Regions from separate parts of the Devosia beringensis genome, predicted to be linked through region 3. Evidence: predicted binding sites of a transcription regulator. Region 3 holds the regulator's gene; each other region holds the start of a gene.
The links. Region 3 encodes LexA, which represses DNA repair genes until DNA is damaged. Its sites were predicted from a motif close to TGTTCNNNNTGTGTTCNG; they were not measured.
Positions count from the first base shown of each region.

Region 1: the regulator LexA is predicted to act here: its motif matches at 1,752-1,769, upstream of GDR53_RS12135 (putative DNA modification/repair radical SAM protein).
Region 2: the regulator LexA is predicted to act here: its motif matches at 1,679-1,696, upstream of GDR53_RS03545 (PA0069 family radical SAM protein).
Region 4: the regulator LexA is predicted to act here: its motif matches at 1,485-1,502, upstream of GDR53_RS05220 (DNA recombination protein RmuC).

Region 1 is NZ_CP045422.1:2,470,268-2,473,977, reverse strand. Features, by position in the region: gene GDR53_RS12140 (UdgX family uracil-DNA binding protein) at 1-513, opposite strand, end outside; gene GDR53_RS12135 (putative DNA modification/repair radical SAM protein) at 513-1,748, opposite strand; gene GDR53_RS12130 (DUF2200 domain-containing protein) at 1,922-2,281, shown strand; gene GDR53_RS12125 (ring-cleaving dioxygenase) at 2,417-3,367, shown strand; gene GDR53_RS12120 (hypothetical protein) at 3,529-3,710, shown strand, end outside.
Region 2 is NZ_CP045422.1:716,493-720,202, reverse strand. Features, by position in the region: gene GDR53_RS03550 (HAD family hydrolase) at 1-459, shown strand, start outside; gene GDR53_RS03545 (PA0069 family radical SAM protein) at 456-1,604, opposite strand; gene GDR53_RS03540 (MDR family MFS transporter) at 2,014-3,486, shown strand; gene GDR53_RS03535 (NAD(P)-dependent alcohol dehydrogenase) at 3,533-3,710, opposite strand, start outside.
Region 3 is NZ_CP045422.1:3,847,507-3,851,216, reverse strand. Features, by position in the region: gene GDR53_RS18725 (FG-GAP-like repeat-containing protein) at 1-1,278, opposite strand, end outside; gene lexA (transcriptional repressor LexA) at 1,529-2,242, shown strand; gene GDR53_RS18715 (YybH family protein) at 2,242-2,619, shown strand; gene GDR53_RS18710 (GyrI-like domain-containing protein) at 2,648-3,145, opposite strand; gene GDR53_RS18705 (DUF2155 domain-containing protein) at 3,268-3,699, opposite strand; gene GDR53_RS18700 (NADH:ubiquinone oxidoreductase subunit NDUFA12) at 3,710-3,710, opposite strand, start outside.
Region 4 is NZ_CP045422.1:1,070,747-1,074,456, reverse strand. Features, by position in the region: gene fmt (methionyl-tRNA formyltransferase) at 1-825, opposite strand, end outside; gene def (peptide deformylase) at 874-1,389, opposite strand; gene GDR53_RS05220 (DNA recombination protein RmuC) at 1,527-2,954, shown strand; gene GDR53_RS05215 (ATPase inhibitor subunit zeta) at 3,257-3,571, shown strand; gene recR (recombination mediator RecR) at 3,582-3,710, opposite strand, start outside.

The DNA of each region.
Region 1 (3,710 bases), 1.4 Mb from region 3:
GATGGCCCAGACCATGCCGTCGAAGCGCCGGGCAAAGAACGGCGCCGTCATTTCGAGCGTATAATGCTCGGGCTCGAACCAGGCCGCATAGCGCTCCAGCCCGCTGTCATCGCCAATGGCTTTGAAGCGCACAAAGGCCTTCATCTTGTGGCTGTCTCGCCGTACCGCAGAGGCCCATTTCGTTAACAGACTGTTAGCACTGAGTATCGCGTCTTCAAGCAATCGGTTATTGCTTTGCAGCGCCCAGAGCAGGTCATAGAGCACGGCAAAGCGCGCCGGATCGGCATGGCAGATGGCCTGTTGCGCAAGATCGAGGAATTGCCGCGGCACCGAGCCGATCGGACGATCGGCCTGGGGCAGAGCCATGGCGTCGACGTCGTCGAGCAAACCACCGGCATCGCCCAGCATACGCCACTCCACTTGCCCGGGGGATAAACCCGCCGCCAGCAATTGCCGCGCCTTGCCGCGCCATTCGGCAAAGTCATTAGGGGCCAGCAGGCGGACGACATGCATCAGAACAGGCTCAACTGTTCCGGCGGTGGCACGAGGCGGGCGCGCAGGCGCGCATCATCGGTCAATCCACCCGGCGTCCAGTCCACCGCCTCGATGAAAGGGCGTATCTTGTCGATTGTGCCGGCAATGCGCGCCACATCATCGAGCCGCAGGCTGTGATGCCGGCGGGTGGCGATGATCCGCTCGACGCTGCGCGTGCCAAGGCCCGGCACCCGCAGCAGCATTTCCCGGTCGGCACGGTTGACGTTGACCGGAAAGCGCGCCCGGCTCTTGAGCGCCCAGGCGAGCTTGGGATCGATGACGAGGTCGAGTAGCCCGTCTTCGCCGCCCGAAACGATCTCGGGGACGTCAAAGCCATAAAACCGGATCAGCCAGTCGGCCTGGTAGAGCCGGTGCTCGCGCATCAGCGGCGGCGCCTTGAGCGGCAGGCGCGCGCTGGCATCGGGTATCGGTGAAAAGGCTGAGTAATAGACCCGCCGCAGCTTGTAGCCCGAATAGAGCCCTGCCGCCCGGTTAAGAATGGCCCCATCATCGGCCGCATCGGCACCGACGATCATCTGCGTCGATTGCCCGGCGGGAGCAAATTTCGGCTTTTTGGCCCGCGCCTTTTTGTCCGGCCCCGCTTCGTCGAGCTTGCCACGCACATTGGCCATGGCGGTGCGGATTTCGCTCGGCTTTTTCTCCGGCGCCAGCGCCTCGAGCCCGATATCGGTCGGCATCTCGATATTGGTCGAGAGCCGATCGGCCCAGCGCCCCGCCTCGACCAGCAGTTCAGGCGCCGCATTGGGTATCACCTTGAGGTGGATATAGCCGGCAAACTGGTGCTCCTCGCGCAGGCTTCGAGCCACCCGCACCAGCTCTTCCATCGTATAGTCCGGCGAGCGGATCACGCCCGAGGAGAGGAACAGGCCCTCGATATAATTGCGCTTGTAGAAATCGAGCGTCAGCTTGACCACTTCCTCGACGCTGAACCGCGCCCGCGCCACATTGGACGACGAGCGGTTGACGCAGTAGACGCAGTCATAAACGCAGAAATTGGTGAGCAGGATCTTGAGCAGCGAGATGCAGCGGCCGTCTGGCGCATAGGAGTGGCAGATGCCGCTGCCTTCGGTCGAACCGATGCCGCCGGTCCCCGCGCTGCTGCGCTTTTCGGTACCGGATGATGCGCAGGACGCATCGTATTTTGCGGCATCGACGAGGATTGCCAGCTTCCGGCGCAGTGTCAGCGTGGCCATGATTGTTCCCTTTATGTTCCTGCAAGGGATAACGCATCGGGCTGGCGAGGGACATGTCAAAAAGACAGGTCTCGGGCAATCGTGATCGCTGACCCAAGACACGCCGACCGCTAACGACGCTTGCCGCGCCCACAACATGCTTTAGACTGCCCCTGGGTGGGAGGCGCTCGGTCATGACCAATCAGCGGGTCTACAATTACAGCTTTGCCAGCATTTATCCGCTCTACGTCACGAAGGCGGAACGCAAGAGCCGCACCCGGCAGGAAGTCGACCAAATCCTCTTCTGGCTCACCGGCCATGACAGGCAAAGCCTCGACCAGGCCATTGCATCGGGCGTGACGCTGGAAAATTTCTTCGCCCAGGCGCCGGCCATGAACCCGGCCCGATCCCTGGTCACCGGCGTCATCTGCGGGGTGCGGGTAGAGGAAATTGCCGAGCCAACAATGCGCGAAATCCGCATCATGGACAAACTCATCGACGAGCTCGCCAAGGGCAGGTCCATGGCAAAAATCCTACGCACCCCCGCCGCCTGACCGCGGCATAGCAGCACCTTTGTTCAAGTATCGACATCAGTCTGTCGGTATTGTCAGCCTGCACAAACTGGTCGCGGTCCTCTACATCTACCGCAACAGCAGCGCGGCACCCGCGCCAGTTCAGGAGATATGACCATGACGCTCGAACTCGGAGGCATCCATCACCTCACGGCGGTCACCGCCGAGCCCAAGAAGAACCTGGCCTTTTATACCCAGACACTGGGCATGCGGTTGATCAAGAAGACGGTCAACCAGGACCAGACCACCGCCTATCACCTGTTCTATGGCGATGGCGTGGCTTCCCCGGGCGCCGATCTGACCTTCTTTGATTTCGAGACGGCACGCGAGCAGCGCGGCAACCACACCGTCAGCCGCACCGGCCTGCGCGTCGACAGCGAGGACAGCCTGAACTGGTGGAAGAACCACCTGCAGACGAAAAACGTCGGCACCAGCGCCATCAAGGAGCGCAACGGCCAGCTCTCCCTCGATTTCGAGGATTTCGAGGGCCAGCGCTTCCGCATGGTGATTGATGCGGTCAACAAGGTCGTGCCCTGGGCCAAGTCGCCGGTACCGGCTGAACGCCAAATCATCGGCCTGGGCCCCATCTCGATGGCCGTGCCGCGGCTAGATCGTACCGAAGCCGTGCTCACCCAGGTGATGAACATGCGCAAGGTCCGCTCCTACGCCATGACCAGCCACACGCCGGAAACTCATGTCTTTGAAATGGGCCCCGGCGGCCCGGGCGCCGAGCTGCATGTTGTTGTCGATCCCGCGCTGCCGCCAGCCCGGCCCGGTGCCGGTGGCGTGCATCACGTTGCCTTCCGCACGCCCGATCAGGACAGCCTGCGGCTCTGGATCGATCGGGTCACTCAGGCCGGCATTCGCTCGAGCGGCGAAGTGGAGCGCTTCTACTTCACCTCGCTCTATTTCCGCGAGCCCAATGGCATCCTGTTCGAGATTGCCACCGACGTCCCCGGCTTTGCCGCCGACGAGCCGATGGAAAGCCTTGGCGAGACCCTGGCTTTGCCGCCCTTCCTCGAAAGCCGCCGCGCCAGCATCGAGGCCAATCTCAAGCCGCTGGTGTAATCCACCGGCCCGCCTCTCCCCCGCGGGGGAGAGGCACCGCGGCTTATGCCGTCAGGCCTTGCTTTTGCAGCCCACGCCTTACTTTTGCAGCCATTGTCGTGCATGACTAATCTGCCAGCACGCGCTCCCTCGTGCATCTGCAGACTCAGTTCGAGGCCATCATGGACGAACCAAAACCAAGCCCCTTCGCCCTCAACCGCGGTCGCATCGTCATTCTGGTGCTTGGTGCCCTTATCGTGGTCATCGCCATCTCGACCTCGCTGGGCGGCATCAATGCCTATCAGCAGTTGCGCGAAGCCAATGCCGAGGCGACCTCGCCGGCGCCAAGCCAGGCGCCAGCGCA
Region 2 (3,710 bases), 920 kb from region 3:
GTGTTTCGCGAACTGGCGGCAACGGCGATCCACGCGGTACCGGGGCTTTTCGCCCTGCTCGATCTGGCTGATGCCGCCGGCATAGCCATGGCCGCCGTTACCAATGCGCCGCGCGCCAATGCTGAACTGATCCTCAATGGCCTGGGTATCACTCACCGGTTCCAGGCGCTGGTGATCGGTGCCGAACTGGCCCACGGCAAGCCCCATCCGCTGCCCTATCTCGAAGGGCTCCGGCTGCTGGGCGCCGATGCGGCCATTTCGGTGGCTTTCGAGGATTCACGCACCGGCATTGCCTCGGCCACAGCGGCGGGCCTCGCCACCATCGGCCTGCGCACCAGCCTCGACGATGCCCAGTTGCGCGCCGCCGGTGCCGTGCTCTCCGCCGATGGCTATGACGATCCGGCCGTGCTGGACATCATCGGCGACACGCTGCGCATTCCGCTTGGCGCGCCGGCCTAGAACAGGCTCATCTGCGCGCTTTCGACCTTGGGCGGCACGAACAGGTCATTGCGCAGCCCGGGCAGCTTGCCGTCGAGGCCATAGCGCTCGCGGCCTTTGTCGAAACGCTGTCGCAGCAGCGTGGCATAGGGCCCTTCGCCGGTCATGCGGGTGCCGAAGCGGCTGTCATAATCCTTGCCGCCGCGCGTATCGCGCACCAGCGCCAGCACATGGCGTACCCGGTCGGGGAAGTGCCGCAGCAGCCATTCGCGGAACACGTCGCGCACCTCGCCCGGCAGCCGCAGAAGGATCATCTGCGCACTGGTGGCGCCCTGCGCCGCCGCGGCGTCGAGAATGCGCTCGAGCTCCATGTCGTTGATCGCCGGAATCATCGGCGAAGCGAACACCGCCACCGGCACGCCCGCTTCGCTGAGCAGGCGAATGGCTTCGAGCCGCCGGGCAGGGGAGGAGGCGCGCGGCTCCATGCGCCGGCTGAGCTTGTGGTCCATCGAGGTCATCGAGATCGCGACCTTGACCAGGCCCAGCTTGGCCAGTTCAGTCAGCAGGTCGAGATCGCGGATGATCAGCGATGATTTGGTGGTGATCATCACCGGATGCTTGGTCTCCAGCATGACTTCCAGAATGCCGCGCGTCAGCTTGTGCTTGCGCTCGGCCGGCTGGTAGGGGTCGGTATTGGTGCCCATGGCAATGGGCTTGACCCGGTAGCTTTTTGCTCCCAGCTCGGCGCGTAGCGCCTCGACCGCATTGGTTTTGACATAGATGTCGCGCTCGAACTCGATGCCGGCCGAATGGCCCAGAAAGGCATGCGTCGGCCTGGCATAGCAGTAGGAACAGCCATGCTCGCAGCCGCGATAGGCATTGATCGAGCGCTCGAAGCCGATGTCCGGGCTGTCATTGGACGTGATGATGGTCTTGGCGCGCTCGTTGTGTTCCACGGTCTCGAAGATCGACAGCGGCTCGACATTGTCCCAGCCGTCATCGAAGCTCTCGCGCGTCTGCTTTTCGAACCGGCCGTTACGATTGCTCTGCGCGCCTCGGCCGCGGATGCGGCTGACATCGAGCAGTTCGCGCCGCGCCAGGTCGGCGTCGCGGCTGCGGCTGAGCTGCTCGAGCGCTTCAAAGGACGGGGCTTGATAAAGGGCCATGCAAACGTCTCCTGCCGAACGTGAAGCAGTCGAATCGTGACTGAACAACGCGTCCCAGGATGTAACAGTTCCCGCAGAACAGAACAAGAACAATACCGTGTTTGTTCACCTTTGGTACTGCAGGGTCAGCTACCCGCCCGGTCGCACAAGGCAGCTATGTGATGGGGCGAATGGACGCTGCCGAGGATCCGGATTAAGCCATCCCGCTGTGTCGCGCGGCCTGGCCTGGCCAGCCCGGTTGCCACAACTGTTTCACTGTGTTGCCTCCGCCCCGCTGGCGCTGGCGTCGCGGGTCGACCCATTGCTGACACCGATTGTCACGGCAAACGACCATGCTGGCGTCGATTTCAGCCACTGCCGGCCGTCATGCTGGCGACACTGCCGGATTTTATGCGAGGGATAGCTTTTCATGACCACCCAGGACACCACAATGGACGGCGCGCCGCCGGACATTACTGACAATGCCGCCCGCAACCGGCTGGTGATCGCGCTGCTGCTGGGCTCGACTTTTGTCGTCTTTCTCAACGAGACGATGATGAGCGTGGCCATTCCCCAGCTGATGGCCGATCTGAACATCCTGCCCAATATTGCGCAGTGGCTGACCACGGCCTTCCTGCTCACCATGGCTATCGTCATCCCCATTACCGGCTTCCTGCTGCAGCGCATGAACACCCGCCCCGTCTTCATGCTGGCCATGTCGACCTTTACCCTGGGCACCGCGATCTGCGCCGCCGCCCCCGGCATCGAACTGCTGATTGTCGGCCGCATCATCCAGGCCGTCGGCACTGCCATCATGATGCCGCTGCTGATGACCACGGTGATGACCCTGGTGCCGCCGGAATCGCGCGGCAAGACCATGGGCAATATCTCCATCGTCATTTCGGTAGCGCCGGCCATTGGCCCCACCATTGGCGGCTTCATCCTGGCCTATCTCGAATGGCGCTGGATGTTCATCCTCATGCTGCCCATCGCCCTGGGCGCCCTTGCCGTGGGCAGCAGCAAGATGCAGAACGTCACCACGCCGCGCTATGCGCCGCTCGACATCATTTCGGTGCTGCTCTCGGCGGTCGGCTTTGGCGGCCTGGTCTATGGCCTGTCCAGCCTGGGCGAGGGCGAGCATGTCGGCGCGGCCTTCCCGCTCTGGCTGCCGTTGGTCGTCGGCCTCGTCGGCATGGCGATCTTTGTCTGGCGCCAGATCGTGCTGTCGCGCCAGGACAAGGCGCTGCTCGACCTGCGCACCTTCCTGTCGCGCAACTATACCTTCTCGGTGCTGACCATGGCCGTCGCCATGATGGCCCTGTTCGGCACCGTGATCCTGCTGCCCATCTATACCCAGAATGTGCTCGGTCTCGACACGCTGCAGACCGGTCTGCTGCTGCTGCCCGGCGGCCTTCTGATGGGCCTGCTGGCGCCGCCGGTCGGCCGGCTCTATGACCGTATCGGCCCCACCAAGCTCCTGGTGCCCGGCACGGCCCTGGTATCGGCCGTGCTCTGGGCCCTGACCCGCGTTGACCAGCACACCTCGGTATGGGCCATCCTGGTCGGCCACATCATCATCAGCATCGGCCTGGCTCTGGTATTCACCCCGCTGTTCACCGCCGCCCTGGGCTCGGTGCGCAAGGAAATGTACTCCCATGGCAGCGCCATCCTCGGCTCGGTACAGCAGGTGGCTGGCGCCGCGGGCATCGCGCTCTTCGTCGCGCTGATGACCATCCGCACCCAGGCCCTGGCCGGCGACGGCCTCGAACCGGTCAGCGCCCTGGCCGGCGGCATCCAGCTGGCTTTCCTTGTTGGCGCGGTGATCTCGCTCTTCGCCGTCCTCACCGCCTTCTTCGTGCGCAAGCCCGAAGGCGGCGGCATGCCGGGCCACGCGGCCCATTAGCATCAGCGCGTTTCAGGCGGCGCCGGGTCCTCCCGGCGCCGCGTTCTCATGATGCGGGCACGCCCGGCCTTGCCTCCGCTACGGTGATCACCGCCGCGCCGCGCTTGCGACCGCTGTCGACCAGAGCGTGTGCCTCCGCGATGCGCGCCAGCGGCAGCGTGCTGTCGATCGTGGCCCGAATTGCACCCGACTGCGCCAGGGAGCGGATGGTCTCGAGGTCCGCC
Region 3 (3,710 bases):
GCCCCCGTCGAAGGACAGCGTCAGTGTCGCCGGATCAAAATTCAGCCATTCCGGCAGCGGATTGCCATAGATGTCGGCGGTGAACACCGTCGCGTCCGGCAAAGCGGCGAACAGGCTGGCCGGCAGGACCAGGCTCATGCCCTGCGCCGAAAACGCCGGCACCGGCCGCGTCAGGTCGACTGTGGACGGGTCGCCGGGCTCGTTGCGTAATAGGGTCACTGGAGGAACATGGCTTTCGCCCTGCGCCAGCGAGCCGACCAGTACATCGATATCGCCATCGCCGTCGAAATCGCCACTGGCAACGCCAGTGCCAAAAGTCGCCCCGGCAAAACGCTGCACCTCCACGAAGACACCGTTACCGCTATTTTCAAGGACCACGGTGGGATACGCCGCCCAGGCCGCTGAAATAAGGTCGAGATCACCGTCTGCATCAAAGTCGGCGAGTTCAAGGCGGCCGGGGCCTTGCGCCAGGCGCTGCCCGCTATCGGTAAAGCTGCCCGATCCATCATTTAGAAATATCCGGTCGCCACTGCCGTTGCGTACGCGCGTGGCGATATCGATATCCCCGTCACCATCGACGTCGCCTGCGGCCCCAGCATCAAAGAGGTTTGTCATGTCCTCCGCGTCAGCAAAGGCAATCTGGCTCACAAATGAGCCGGAGCCGTCGTTGACATAAATGAGTTTGCTGTTGGACGAGTGGCTCGTCACGAAATCGAGGTCTCCGTCCCCGTCGAAGTCGGCCACGACGGCGTGGCGCGCACCGGAAATCGGCGCCTCCCAGCCCTGAATAAAGGCACCAGTTCCATCATTGCTGAACAGCCGCGTATGACTATCGCCCACCGATAGGATATCGACATCGCCATCGCCGTCGAAATCGCCGACCTCGACGCTGTAGCCGCTGTCCTCCTCAATCAGCAGCGCACCTTGGGTGAGATTGCCCATGCCGTCATTGAGCCAGATCGTGCCGGGATTGTGGGGGCTGCTGAACACCGCATCCATGTCGCCATCGCCGTCCAGATCGGCAAGCGCCACACTGATCGAATTGGCGTACAGGGAGGCGCCAGCAGTGAACGCGCCCGTGCCGTCATTGGTCAGTACTACCGCGCCACCTGTGGCGACGACAGCGTCCAGATCGCCATCGCCGTCCATGTCGGCAACGGCGATGTCAGCTGCGTTGCCAGTTCCGGCAATGGTCCCCGCATTGTCGAAGTGCCAGCCCGTCTCGACTGGCGGCGCAAAGACCACGGCCCGACCAAAGTTTACAATGCCAAAGTTCAATCTCGCCCCCGCGATAGACTTGCCGTATTCACCTCCCATATGCCGACAACAGAACACAGTCTGTCAATGCTCTGTTAATACAATACTGGCCGCTGGATCGGCGCCCTGCCGCGAAGCAATGCGCAGTCACACCTCACAACTGCCGCCCGGATATCCCTGCAATACAGGCGTGGAACGGATGACTTGCAGAACACAACCGGAACACCTATAGTCGTTCTGTCTATGTTCCGATTCTAATCCCGAGGGGCCCATGCTCACGCGCAAACAACACGAGCTGTTGATGTTCATCCACGAACGGATGAAGGAAAGCGGCATTCCGCCCTCCTTCGACGAGATGAAGGATGCGCTGGATCTGGCCTCCAAATCGGGCATCCATCGCCTGATCACCGCCCTCGAGGAGCGCGGCTTTATCCGTCGCCTGCCCAACCGGGCCCGGGCGCTCGAAGTGCTCAAGCTCCCCGATTCCATGAACCCCTCGCTGGGCGGCCGCAAGGCGCGCTTCGAGCCTTCGGTGATCGAGGGCAATCTGGGCAAGGTAGCCAGCCCCCCTTCGCGCATATCAGCGGCCGAGGACTATGCCAGGCCGATCGCCATTCCGGTCATGGGCCGTATCGCGGCCGGTACGCCCATCGAAGCGATCCAGAACCATTCTCACACCATCATGGTCCCGCCCGAAATGTTGGGCAGCGGCGAGCATTACGCGCTCGAAGTGCGCGGCGATTCGATGATCGATGCCGGTATTTTCGATGGCGACACCGTCTTGATTAAGAAGCAGGACGCGGCCAGCACCGGCGAGATCATCGTGGCTCTCGTGGATGATGAAGAAGCCACCCTCAAGCGCTTGCGTCGCAAGGGTAATACCGTGGCGCTCGAAGCCGCCAACCCGGCCTATGAGACCCGCATCTTCCCGCCCGACCGGGTCAAGATCCAGGGTCGCCTGGTCGGCTTGTTGCGCAAGTACTGATGGCAGCGATCGGCCCCGAAGGCGTCATGGAACGCTACGGGTCGCTGATCAACGAGCACCGGTTCGAGGTCTTGCTGCCGTTGATTGCCCCGGACGCGGTGTTCTGGTTCAACGACGGATCGCATGCCGGCATAACGGCGATTGCCCAGGCCTTTGAATCGGTTTGGGCGGTTCTGCGTGACGAAAGCTATTGGCTGGAAGATCTGCATTGGTTGGCCCGGGATGACCGGGCCGCCGCGTGCATCTACCGCTTTTGTTGGACCGCCACGATCAATGGCCGGGCCGCATCTGGCAGCGGCAGGGGCACGACGGTGCTGCAGTGCCGCGCTCAGGCTTGGCAGATCGTGCATGAGCATTTGAGCGCGGCGCCGGGGTAAGGCATGCCTGAGGGCTGGTTTGACCGCCCTACCCAGCCGTCTTGAACAGCAGCCTTGTCTCCCATTTTGCCGGGTCCGGTTCGGCCGACGGGTCGGTTTCGTAGATTTCGAGGCGACAGGCGAAATGGTCGCCATCGCCTTTTTCCACCACATCCCAGGCAATGCCGCGCTCCTTGGCCCAGCCGATCAGCATGGCGGTGGCGTCATAGAGTCCGTCATAATGACCGGTATGGGTCATGGCCGCATATTTGCCTGCCGGCAATTCGCCGAACTTGATCGCGCCGTCCGGCGCCGCGACCCGGTCGACCGGGACGCCGACCTCGATATCGAGCGTCCTGGCCATGTCGATGCGGCGATAGTTGAAGAACGGCGCCGCAATGGGCGCGACGCCGAGCTTGGCCAGCCCGGCAAACAGCGCCGGAAAGCCTTCATCGGCGGCCTTTTTCATCTCCGCCATGGTGACGGTGAAATCGATATAGGCATAGGGCCTTGCGGCCTGGTCTTGGATGATCGGGGTGGTCAGCACGATGGGCTCCTCTCACTTCTGCTGCGACAGTCTTCTGCCGCTCCCGCACGCTGGGGCGTGGCAGTGTGAGGACGACGATCAGCAGGAGTGGGATTCGACAGGCTCGGAAGAGCGAGCGGCGATCAGTCGCGCGCGTCGGGCGGCGGGATATCGGTGCTGGTCTTGCACTCCACCAGCCACACATCATAGACGGCGTGGTCCACGGCATTGAGCGCCGGGCTGTCGGCAAACATCCAGCCGGTAAAGATGCGCTTGGACGTGCCGGTCAGACTGCGCTGGTCGACCTCGAGAAAGGCCGACACGCGCTGCGCTTCGGTGACGGGGTGGCTGTAGCAGGCGCGCGGGGTGATCTCGAGCGCGCCGAACAACACCGTCTCGTCAATATAGACATCAAAGCGGGTGATGCGGCCGGTGATCTTGTCGAGCCCGGCAAAGGCCGCAACCGGATTGGCAATCGGCTGCGCCATGGCCGAACCGATATGGCCGGCACTAGCCAATGCCGTCAGCGCGAGCAGCGCCGCGGCACGGCGCAGGATAAAGGTGAGATGGCGCAAGGCGCCCGCTC
Region 4 (3,710 bases), 1.3 Mb from region 3:
GGCGCCCGTCCCGCAGGCAATCGTCAGATTGTCCAGCAATGTGCCGGCATCAGCCGAGCCCTCCGCCAGGGTCGAGCGCAGCGCCTTGACCCGCACCGGCTTGCCGCCCAGTTCGATCTCGAACCAGGCGCCGGGAAAGGGCGAGAGCCCGCGAATGAGATTGTGCACCTCGGCGGCCGGCCGCGACCAGTCGATCCGGCTCTCGGCCTTTTCGATCTTTTTGGCGTAGACGGCACCCTCATCGGACTGCGGGGTGAATTGCAGGCTGCCGCGCTCCAGCGCCGCAAAGGCGCGGCCCATCAGGTCGGCGCCGACAATCTTCATGGTGTCGTGCAGCTCGCCGGCCGTCATGTCCGGACCGATGGCGATGACTTCGCCCAGCCCGATGGGGCCGGTGTCGAGGCCTTCCTCCATCTGCATGACCTGGATCCCGGTCTGGCGGTCACCCGCCATGATCGCACGCTGGATCGGGGCCGCGCCGCGCCAACGCGGCAGCAGTGAGCCGTGCAGGTTGAGGCAACCCAGCCGCGGTGCGTCGAGGATCGGCTTGGGCAGCAGCAGGCCATAGGCGACCACCACGGCAACATCGGCATCATGGCTGGCAAACACGATCTGCTCGGCCTCGCCCTTGAGTGAGCGCGGCGTGAACACCGGCAGGCCGAAGCCCTCTGCCGCCAGGTGCACGGGCGACTTGCGCTCTTCCTGGCCGCGTCCGGCCGGCTTGGGCGCGCGCGTATAGACCGCCACGACCTCATGCCCGCTCGAGACGATTTCGGTCAGCGTCGGCACGGAAAATTCGGGCGTACCCATGAAGACGACGCGCATGCAGCAGAGTTTCCTTGTTGGGCCACCCGGGTGAGGTGAGGCGTCCGGCTAGCCGGCAGCGCGCTTGGCGGCCTTTTCGAACTTCTTGATCACCCGGTCGCGCTTGAGGCGGCTGAGATAGTCGATATAGAGCACGCCATCGAGGTGATCGAGCTCGTGCTGGATGCAGACCGCCAGCTTGCCCTCGGCCTCGGTGATGACTTCCTTGCCCTCGAGATCGGTATATTTCACCGTGACCTCATTGGGGCGCTCGACTTCGTAATAGAGCTCGGGGATGGAGAGGCACCCCTCCTCGGTCACCTGCATCTGCTCGCCGAAATGGGTGATCTCCGGATTGATCATCACCAGCGGCGTGGGGGTTTCGTCCTCGCCCGCCAGATCCATCACCACGATGCGCTTCATCACGCCGATCTGCGGCGCAGCCAGGCCGATGCCGGGGGCATCATACATGGTCTCGAGCATGTCGGCGGCCAGCGCCTTGATCTCGTCATCCACCTCGATGATCGGATCGGTAACGGCCCGCAGGCGTGCATCGGGAATGACAAGAATGGGGCGGATGGCCATGGTTGAGGTCCGGCAATTGGGGAAGTGCCTCTCGATATGGTATTTCCGCGCTTGAGGTCAACTCTTGTGGCAGCAGGCCCGGAATGCTGGCTGCTCAGAACATTACAGGAACGCGCCGAATCGGCTAGACTCCGGCCATGGACACAGTGATTTTTATGCTCGGCGACTGGCCGGTTACCTTCCCCATCGCCGCCATGTTCGGCGCCCTCTTGCTCGTCCTGCTGCTGGGGACGATCATGCTCGGCGCCTTGCGCGCCAGCGCTGCGCGGGCGGAGCTTGCGGCCGGACAGGCCGTCGAACAGCTGCGCACCAGTTTTCTCACCCAGCTCGGCGAGCGTGACAGCCGCATCCATGAGCTGGACCATCAACTGGCCCAGGAACGCGAGCGCGGCGAGGAACTGCTGGACATCGAGCGCGAAAGGGCCAGCTCGCTGCGCGCCGACAATGCGGGCCTGCGCGCCAGCATGGCCGAACAGACCAAGCAGTATGAGGAAAATCTCAAGCGCTTCCTCGAAGCCCGCCAGCACATGACGGACGAGTTCAAGTCCATTGCCGGCGAGGTGCTCAAAAGCCATAGCGAGACCTTCTCCAAGCAGAACCGCGAACAGGTCGACGTGCTGCTCAAGCCGCTCAACGAGAAGATCGTCGAGTTCCAGGGCGAGCTGCTGCGCGATCGCGCCACCATGGGCGAACAGATCCGCGCTTTGGCCGCCAGCAACCTGCAGATCACCACCGAGGCGCAGAACCTGACCCGGGCGCTCAAGGGCAATTCCCAGACGCAGGGCGCTTGGGGCGAAATGATCCTCTCGACCATTCTCGAAGGCTCCGGCCTGCGCGAGGGCGAGGAATTCATCACCCAGACCAGCCACACTGCCGAGGACGGCAGCCGCGTGCGCACCGATGTCGAGGTGCTCATGCCCAACAATGACCGGCTGGTCATCGATTCCAAGGTCTCGCTCACGGCCTTTGAGGCCTATGTGAACTGCGAGGACGAGGCGAAGGGCCGGTTCCTCCAAGCCCACATCGTGTCCATCCGCAGCCACATCAAGACGCTGGGCGACAAGACCTACCAGCGTCATGCCCAGAGCAAGATGGACTATGTGATGATGTTTGTGCCCATCGAGTCCGCGCTGGCTACCGCCATCCAAGCCGATGCCAAGCTGGTGGAATACGGCATGAGCCAGGGCGTCATGCTGACCACGCCGACCACGCTGATGACCGTGCTGCGCACCGTGCGCAATGTCTGGGACATCGAAAAGCGCCACCGCAATGCCGAGGAAATCGCCAGCCGCGCTGGCGCGCTTTATGACAAGGTCGTCGGCTTTCTCGGATCCATGGACAAGCTTGACGGCCATCTCGATAAGGCGCGCACCAGCTTCGACGCAGCCAAGGGCCAGCTGTCCTCGGGCAAGGGCAATATGGTGCGCCAGGTGGAAATGCTGCGCGAACTGGGGGCCAAATCCAGCCAGATCATGCCGCCCGGCTGGGAAGGCGGCGAGGGCAGGGCGGACAAGCCCGAGCCAACCCTGCGCCTGGTGACGGACGAGCCGGGCGATCTTGCCTGACCACGAATATTGCCGCCCGCTGACCGCTGCAACCCGGCCTCGGCCCGATGATCCTGCCGTCACGCCGCTCCAGGCCCAGTCAGCTGGGTCAATTGTGGACCCATGGTTACCGCGCCGTTAACGATATTAACGCACTACGGCGCCTGATTTTTATCGCGCCGCGGAATCTAAATGGCAGGTTGGGCCTGTCTGGATGGGTGTAGCCGGCCTGCGGAGCGTACAATTGTACGGACTTCGGTGAGCGCGCGTTAGATTTGCGCTCCCATCTTGCCCCTGCACGGCCAGAAGGCCCAGGGGACAAGATGACGAATTTCAACAAGGCAAACGAAACTACGGAACGCAAATACTTCGTTATCGAGGAGCGCCGTTTCTATGACCGGGCCCGCGCTGACCGCTCTGCCGGGGCGTTCGTCGCCCATTGCCTGGGGCTCGACGCTTCCGACAGCGATGCCTTTGCCGATCGCGTCGTCGAAGCCGGGATCCGCTCGCAGGACGGCCGCGGTGGCTTTGATTTTCTCGCTACCCAGATCGACGCCTGCGGCTACGGCATCGAACAGCTGCGCCTCTGCTACGCTGCCCTGACCAGCGGCGCGGCGCCCTTGGCGCAGGCAGCCTGATCGGCTGGCTTCAGATGCTCGTCCGCGCCTTGAGCGCCTGGCTCAGCGTGCCCTCATCGAGGTAATCGAGCTCCCCGCCCATCGGCACGCCATGGGCAAGGCGCGTGATCTTGACGGCCGAACCGGCCAGACGATCGGT